DNA from 2 places in the Nocardioides sp. Soil796 genome. Region 1 is predicted to be linked to the other one. Evidence: riboswitches for the same ligand, from Rfam matches in the RefSeq annotation. Region 1 holds a riboswitch; the other holds the start of a gene.
The links. Region 1 has a riboswitch for S-adenosylmethionine ahead of ASH02_RS07475 (aminotransferase class V-fold PLP-dependent enzyme). Riboswitches for the same ligand answer to the same signal wherever they lie in the genome.
Positions count from the first base shown of each region.

Region 1 (4,207 bases):
CATCTTCTCGAGCAGCTCACGCATGCGGATGATCTCGTTGGCCTGGATCTCCAGGTCGGAGATCTGGCCGCCCTGACCCTCGGTGTAGGGCTGGTGGATCAGGATGCGGCTGTTGGGCAGCGCCAGGCGCTTGCCGGGCGCACCCGCGGCGAGGAGTACGGCGGCAGCCGAGGCAGCCTGCCCCAGGCACACGGTCTGCACCTCGGGCTTGATGAACCGCATCGTGTCGTAGATCGCGGTCAGCGCGGTGAAGGAGCCACCGGGGCTGTTGATGTAGATGGAGATGTCGCGATCGGGGTCCATCGACTCGAGGCAGAGCAGCTGCGCCATCACCGCGTTGGCGATGTCGTCGCTGATCGGCGTGCCGAGGAAGATGATGCGGTCCTCGAAGAGCTTGCCGTAGGGGTCGATGCGCCGGAACCCGTAGGAGGTGCGCTCTTCCCACTGGGGGATGTAGTAGTTCATGGGGTCAGGCCTTTCCGTGGGCCGGGCGGCCTTCGTCTGCGGTCTCGCGGGCGTTGGTGATCACCTTGTCGATGAGGCCGTACTCGAGGGCCTCGCCGGGGGTGAACCAACGGTCACGGTCGGAGTCGCGCTCGATCTCTTCGATGGTGCGGCCGGTGTGGTGGGCGATCAGCTCACCGAGCTGCTTCTTGAGCAGCAGGCTCTGCTGGGCCTGGATCTTGATGTCGGAGGCCGAACCACCGATGCCGCCCGACGGCTGGTGCATCATGATGCGCGCGTGGGGCAACGCGTAGCGCTTGCCCTGGGTGCCGGCGCAGAGCAGGAACTGGCCCATCGAGGCGGCCAGGCCCATGCCGACCGTGGCGACGTCGTTGGGGATGTAGTTCATCGTGTCGTAGATCGCCATGCCGGCGTCGACGGACCCGCCCGGACTGTTGATGTGCAAGAAGATGTCGGCCTCAGGGTCCTCGGCCGAGAGGAGCAGGAGCTGGGCGCAGATCGCGTTGGCGTTCTGGTCGCGCACCTCGGAACCGAGGAACACGATGCGCTCGCGGAGCAACCGCTGGTAGATGTGGTCGTCAAGCCCGTAGGACGCGCCGCCGCCGTTGGCTTCGACAGAGCGTCGGGGCTCATTCATGTGGCTCTGATTCTGGTTCACGAGAGCGACATTAGCCGCCCGGACCGACACATCCACGCGTCGGACACCCCTGTTCGCCCACAGCAGATTCGACAGGCGGGGCCATCCCGGAGCGAACCCGGGATTCCCGGGTCGCGGCCGGGCAGGGTTCCGGCTAACATCCTGACCACGGTCATGAGTGCCAGCACCAAGCCCCGGCTTGCTGGCCGCCAACCCTCCTCCGCGGTGGGGTGGCCCGGGTGACGACCTGGCCCGTTGCGCGGTGCAACGGGCAAGCGCGGATCTCGACGCTTCGGGGTCCCGGAAACCCGGAGGTCACCCATGTCCCTGCTCGCCACTCTCCCTGCCGTCGTCGGTGCCGATCTCACGGTGCCCGTCGGCGACGGCGTGCTGCCGTACGCCAACCTCGACTACGCCGCCTCGGCGCCCTGCCTGGCCGCTGTGCAGGAGGCGGTCACCCGGGCCCTGCCGACGTACAGCAGCGTGCACCGGGGTGCGGGCTACGCCTCGCAGGTCACGACCCGCGCCTACGAGGAGGCACGCGGGACCGTGCGGGAGTTCCTCGGCGGGCCGCAGGCCGTGGTGTTCGTGCGCAACACCACCGACGCCTTCAACCTGCTGGCCCGGGCCGTGCCCAATGGCACCGGCGTGGTGGTCTTCGACTCCGAGCACCACGCCACGCAGCTGCCTTGGCGCCACGCCGTACGCCTCACTCCCCCGGCCACCCCGGCCGCGGCCGTCGCCGCCGCACGCGAGGCGCTGGAGGCCTGTCCGGTCGGGCCGCGACTCCTCGTGGTCACCGCCGCCTCGAACGTCACCGGCGAGCTGTGGCCGGTGCGGGAGCTCGCCGACCTGGCCCACGCGTGCGGCGCGCGGATCGCGGTCGACGCGGCGCAGTACGTCGCGCATCGACCGCTCGACGCCACGGGCCTGGACTACGTGGCCTTCTCGGGTCACAAGCTCTATGCACCCTTCGGGACGGGCGTGCTGGCTGGCCGGGCGGACTGGCTGCGCGCCGCGGCGCCGTACCTCCGCGGCGGTGGGGCGACCCGCAGCGTGGCCCTTGACGGGCGCGTCGAGTGGACTGCGGACGCCGAGCAGCGACACGAGGCCGGCACCCCCAACGTGCTCGGCGCGGTCGCCCTCGCCGCTGCCTGCCGCGAGCTCTCCGCCGACTGGGACGCCGTCGTGGCGGCCGAGACGCGCCTCCTCGAACGGCTGCGTTCGGGCTTGGCGCAGGTGCCCGGCCTGCGCGAGCTCAGCCTGTGGGGACCCGACCACCCACGGCTCGGCATCCTGGCCTTCACCGTCGAGGGCCACTCAGCCCGCGACGTCGCACAGCATCTCGCGGACAGGCACGGCATAGGCGTGCGCGACGGCAAGTTCTGCGCCCACCCGTTGCTGGCCCACCTGCTCGGCGGGTCCGGCGGCTGCGACGAGGACGGTACGGCGGTGCGCGCCAGCCTCGGCCTCGGCACGGTGGACGAGCACGTGGACCGCCTCGTCGCCGGGCTGCGCGAGCTGGTGGGGTGACCGGCTCGAAACGGTGCGGAGCTCAGCGCTCGACGGCGGCCTTCAACCGGTCGAGGGTGCGGGCCATGCCGGCCTCGAGCTCGTCGGCGTGGTCCTCCTTGCCACCGAGGGCCAGGGTGGCGAACACCCTGCCCAGAAGGGTCAGCTGCCGTGGCACGGGCCGACGGTGCACGACACGGGTGCCGCTTCCCGACTCCTCCAGCTCGTAGATCCAGCGGGCGCCGCTGGACGTGGTGTCCCAGCTGAGGCGGCGGACCGGCTCGACCTCGGCGACCACGTTGCGCGTCGGCCACACGACGAGCTTGCGCCGGTTCACGCCGAGGTACCACTGCCCGACGCGCAGGCCGCCCCTCTTCAGCGGCAGCATGCGCACGGTCTCGGGACTCAGCTCGGGCATCCGGGAGAGGTCCGAGAGCACCGCCCAGACCTGCTGGGGCGTCGCCTCGATCGTGGTCTCGGCGCGCAGCTCTCGCTCGGCGGTCATCGCAGCCAGCTCCTCATCGCGTCGTGGACGTCGGGGTGGTTGAGCAACCCGAAGTGGTCGGATCGTGGCACGTGCAGCACGTCGGCGTCCGGGAAGAGGTCGGGGTGCCTGCGGGAGCGGCCGTGCGCGGACGGCACCCGCACCAGCAGGTCACCGACCAGGTGCCCGACGGGGTGCCGGGCCGACCCGGTGAGCGTCGCCGCGACGAGGCGGTAGTGCACCCCGGGCAGCGGCGGTACGTCGTGGCCGAGTCCGTCGACCAGGTCCTCGATGCCGACCGAGCGGTGGTCGAGGATGCGCCCGAACGCCGAGGTCTCCGGCAGGTGGGCCAGCAGCCGGCTGCCGTGGCCGACGGCGATCGCGAGCGGTGCTCCGGCGTGGGGGCTGCCCAGGGTGATCACGTCGCTGATCAGGCCCGTCCACGGCCGGTCGTCGTCGATCGCGACGGCGCAGGCGGCGCGCGCCACGAGCCCGCCCATCGAGTGGCCGACGAGGGCGATCTGCGAGACCTCGACGGGCCACCCCGTGGTGAGGTCGCGCAGCAGGGCGGCCACCTCGATGCCGTTCTCGCGGATCGGACGGCCGGTGTTGAGCCGCACCATGACCACGCTCCAGCCGAGGCCGGCCAGGGTCTCGGCGTACGTGCTGCCGACGGTGTCGCGGTGGAGGTCCCAGAAGGACTCGTTCTCGGACAGCCCGTGGAGGAGCACGGCGACCCGGCCGGTCGCAGCCGGGAAGGCCTCGGCGAGGGCGTCGGGCGTAACCGGCACGTCGCGGCCGTCGCGTCGTACGGCGGTGGTGATCGAGAGGCGCGACCCCTCGTCAGCGAAGCGGTCGCCGATCAGCCCGTTGAGCGCGGCCCGGACGAACCTGCCGCGCGGCGAGTCGTCGAGGCGTGGGCCGACGCCTTGGCTGCCGGCGGCCTTCAGGGCGACGGTCCCGGCGGAGAGTGCGACGCCGATCGAGGTGTAGACGGTCGACGAGATGCCGTCGTGCACGAGTCGGACGCCGCGGGCCTTGCCGCCCGTGGCACGGTCGAGCACGCCGTACACCCGTCCGGCCCAGGCCCGGTGGGTGTCACGGACGGT
Region 1 covers NZ_LMSQ01000017.1:94,800-99,006, reverse strand. The annotation lists gene ASH02_RS07485 (ATP-dependent Clp protease proteolytic subunit) at 1-465, opposite strand, end outside; gene ASH02_RS07480 (ATP-dependent Clp protease proteolytic subunit) at 470-1,102, opposite strand; SAM riboswitch class IV at 1,273-1,386, shown strand; gene ASH02_RS07475 (aminotransferase class V-fold PLP-dependent enzyme) at 1,424-2,635, shown strand; gene ASH02_RS07470 (SRPBCC family protein) at 2,658-3,119, opposite strand; gene ASH02_RS07465 (lipase family alpha/beta hydrolase) at 3,116-4,207, opposite strand, start outside.

Region 2 (4,207 bases), on a different contig from region 1:
GCGCTCGGCCCGCCGACTCGGCTTCGAGGTCTGATCCGGTGCGCGCGAGAGACGACCGTGGTGTCGCCTTCCCCTCTCCGCTCGTCATCCTGAGCATCATCGCGGTGGCCATGGCCGGCATCGCCTACGTCACCACCATGGACCGCGGCGGCGACGGCAAGATGGAGTCCGTCTCCCAGCCGGCACCCTCGCCCACCTCGTCGTCGCCGACGGCCGACCCCGAGCCGGCGCCCGTGGTGAAGAAGAAGCCCAAGAAGGTCGTCAAGGGCAAGGTCTACGTCGAGGTCTACAACAACTCCAACATCTCCGGACTGGCGGGCTCCACCGCGTCCAAGGCCCAGTCGTTCGGCTGGCAGGTCGTGGCCTCCGACAACTGGCACGGCACGATCCCGGCCTCCACTGTCTATTACCCCGCCCGGCTCAAGGCGGCCGGCAAGCTGCTCGCCAAGGACCTCGGCATCGCCCGCGTGATCCCCGCGGTCGACCCCATGGGCGGCGACCGGCTGACCGTCATCCTCACCCCCGACTACATCTCCTGACCCGCCCCTCGAGCGGTCAGAGTCGGGCGGAGGCGGCGTCGCGACTGAGCTGCCGCAGGAGGTCGAGCACGCCCTCGGGCCCGTCGACCGAGACGTCCGCACGCCGCAGCAGCGCGCCCTGTTCGTCGGACGACGAGCACACCAGCAGCGTGGCCTGACCGGACTGGCGCAGCTCCTCGACCGCCGCGAAGGCCTCCAGGTCGCCCAGGTCGTCGCCGGCGAACATGAAGCCGCGCGTCGACAGCTCCTCGGCGATGGTGTGCACGGCGTCGCCCTTGTGGGTGCCCGGGGCACGCACCTCGATCACGCTGCGCCCCGGCTCCACGGTCAGGTCGTTGGCCGCGGCGAGCTCGGAGACCGGGCCAAGGAGTCGCTCGAACGCGGCGGTCGCGTCCGGCAGCCGCCGGGTGTGTACGGCGACCGCCAGCCCCTTCTCCTCGACGTACGCGTCGAATGCATCGGCCCGTCGCAGCAGTGAGGGCAACCCGAGCAGGAAGCTGGCCAGGCCGTGCGGCGGACGCGGCGAGATCACCCGGCGGTTGACCGAGGACCACCGCTCGTTGCCGTACTGCCCGAAGATGTAGAGCTCCTTGCCCATCTCGCCGATCGCGTTGCCGACGTCGTCGAGTCCGCCGAGCGCGAGGGCCTGGCGGGCGGGCCGACCGGTGATGATCGCGATCGCGGCCACGTGCTCGGCCAGCTCGACGAGGACCTCGCCGGCGTCGGGGTGGATCCGGGCCAGGCTGGGGTCGTCGACGATCGGCGACAGGGTGCCGTCGAGGTCGAGTCCGATGACACTGTCAGCGGCGACACGCACCAGCGCGGCGTACCGCTCCTCACCTGTCGCGGAGATGAACTCCATGGGTCCACCCAATCATGTCCGTTCGGTGCGCGTTCCGGATGCTGCCGTCGTACGACGAGGCGCCCTGGTGCGAGACGGCGTACGACGACCGCGCGTGGCGACGCACGACGACGGATCGACGCGACTCCGACGCCTCGAGCGTGTCCGCATCCCGGACCCGATGTGCACATCGTGAGACAGGCTGCGTAGGCTGAGCAACAGCTCATCGAGAGGGACTGAGGGAACGGCCCAGTGAAGTCCCGGCAACCGCCACGAGCCCCCTGACCCGGCCCCGCCGGATCAGTCGTGGAAACGGTGCTAATTCCGGCCCGCGGCGAGATACGCCGTTGGGGAAGATGAGAAGGAGGACTCATGAGCGCACCAACAGTCGAGGCCGGCAAGACACTCCGCGAAGGCGCCTTCGGCAATGCCACCGGCCTGTCGTGTCGCGAGTGCGGCCACCAGATCGCGCTGGGTCCCCACTACGCGTGTCCGGAGTGCTTCGGACCCCTCGAGATCGCCTACGACTTCCCGGCCGTGACCCGCGAGCAGATCGAGGCCGGCCCCGCGAACATCTGGCGCTACAAGGCCCTGCTGCCGGTGCCCGACGACATCGAGCAGAGCCCCAACACCGAGCCCGGCTTCACCCGCCTGCTCAAGGCTGACAACCTCGGTCGCGAGCTCGGCATCGACAACCTGTGGGTGAAGGACGACTCGACCAACCCCACCAACTCGTTCAAGGACCGCGTCGTCGCCTGCGCACTCAGCGCCGCCCGCGAGTTCGACGCCAAGGTCTTCGCCTGCCCCAGCACCGGCAACCTGGCCAACGCGGTCGCCGCCGCCGGTGCCCGTGCCGGCATCAAGACGGTCGTGTTCATCCCGAGCAACCTCGAGCAGCCCAAGCAGGTGAACTCGGCGGTCTTCACCGACAACCTCATCGCCGTCGACGGCAACTACGACGACGTCAACAAACTGGCCTCCGAGATCGCCGGCGAAGAGGACGGCTGGGCGTTCGTGAACGTCAACGTGCGTCCCTACTACGCCGAGGGCTCCAAGACGCTCGGCTACGAGATCGCCGAGCAGCTCGGCTGGCGCCTGCCCGACCAGATCGTGATCCCGGTGGCCTCCGGCTCCCAGCTGACCAAGGTCGACAAGGCCTTCCAGGAGCTGATCAAGCTCGGCCTCGTCGAGGACAAGCCCTACCGCGTGTACGGCGCGCAGGCCGAGGGGTGCTCGCCGGTCTCGGTGGCCTACAAGGCCGGCGTCGACGCGATCCGCCCGGTCAAGCCCGACACCATCGCCAAGTCGCTGGCCATCGGCAACCCGGCCGACGGCGTCTACGTGCTCGACGTGTGCCGGCGCTCGGGCGGAGCGGTCGAGGACATCACCGACGACCAGGTCCGCGACGCGATCGTGCTGCTGGCCCGCACCGAGGGCATCTTCACCGAGACCGCCGGCGGCACCACGGTCGGCGTACTCAAGAAGCTGGTCGAGACCGGACAGCTCGACACCTCGCTCGAGACCGTCGTGATCAACACCGGCCACGGTCTCAAGACCCTCGACGCGGTCTCCGAACGGGTCAGCGCCCGGGTCACGATCGCCCCGTCCTACGACGCCTTCGTCGCCGCCAACATCCTCTGACGAACCGTGGATTCTTGATGCGCGAACCGTGGGTTCTTGCGCCTCGAACCCGCAATCCTTGATGCACACCCGACCCCAGGAGTAGCCATGAGCGTTTCCGTCCGCATCCCGACCATCCTGCGCACCTACACCGGTGGCGAGTCCGAGGTCACCGCCGAGGGTGGCACGCTCGCCGAGGTGCTCGACAACCTCGACGCCAACCATGAGGGCATCAAGGCGCGCGTGCTCGACGACAACGGCGCCCTGCGCCGCTTCGTCAACGTGTACGTCGGCAACGAGGACGTCCGCTTCCTCGACAACCTCGAGACGCCCACGGCTGACGGCGTACAGGTCTCGATCATCCCCGCGGTGGCCGGCGGCTGCTGAGCCCGGGCCCGCCGCGGCTGCGGTGCCGGACGTGCGGACGCCGCGCGGTGAAGAAGTGCGGCAGTTCGACCGCTTCGGCGTGGTGTTGAGCGGGCGCCGTTGCCCGGTGTGGGTGAACTGCCGTAGTTCCTGACCCGCGATGATGAGCACATGGACCACACCTACGCGCTCGACCTGACCTGGCAGGGCAACCGCGGCACCGGCACCAGCGGCTATCGCGACTACACCCGCGACGTCCTCCTGCGCGCCGACGGCAAGCCGGACCTCGAAGCATCGGCCGACCCGACCTTCCGCGGTGACCGCGGCCGCTGGAATCCCGAGGAGCTGCTGCTCGCCGCGCTCGCCGAGTGTCACCTGCTGTCCTACCTGCACTCCGCGGTCAACCACGGCGTCGTGGTCACGGCGTACGACGACTCGCCGGTCGGCACCATGGCACAGGTCGGCCAGGGCGGACGCTTCACCTCGGTGGTGCTGCGTCCTCGCGTGGTCGTCGCCGCGCCGGACCAGGTCGAGACCGCGCTGGCCATCCACCACGAGGCCAGCGAGAACTGCTTCATCGCCGCGTCCGTGAACTTCCCGGTGACGCACGAGCCGACGGTCACCGTCGCCCCCTGATCGACCTGTCGCCAGTTCTGATCGACCCGTCGTGAGTTCGCGAACTGGCGACGGGTCACCTGGAACTGGCGACGGGTCGCCTGGATGACGTGGGGAGGGCGTACGACGAGCGGCCCTGCGTTCATTTCGACATACAGTTCGACCCGGCAACGACGGGGTTGAGCCGGCCGACCGCGACCACCTCCGCGAACTGCCTGTCGAAATG
Region 2 covers NZ_LMSQ01000018.1:485,754-489,960, reverse strand. The annotation lists gene ASH02_RS13755 (DUF3263 domain-containing protein) at 1-34, shown strand, start outside; gene ASH02_RS13750 (LytR C-terminal domain-containing protein) at 39-539, shown strand; gene otsB (trehalose-phosphatase) at 556-1,401, opposite strand; SAM riboswitch class I at 1,601-1,743, shown strand; gene thrC (threonine synthase) at 1,753-3,021, shown strand; gene ASH02_RS13735 (MoaD/ThiS family protein) at 3,109-3,387, shown strand; gene ASH02_RS13730 (OsmC family protein) at 3,538-4,002, shown strand.
Region 2: another riboswitch for S-adenosylmethionine. It lies ahead of thrC (threonine synthase); the one in region 1 lies ahead of ASH02_RS07475 (aminotransferase class V-fold PLP-dependent enzyme).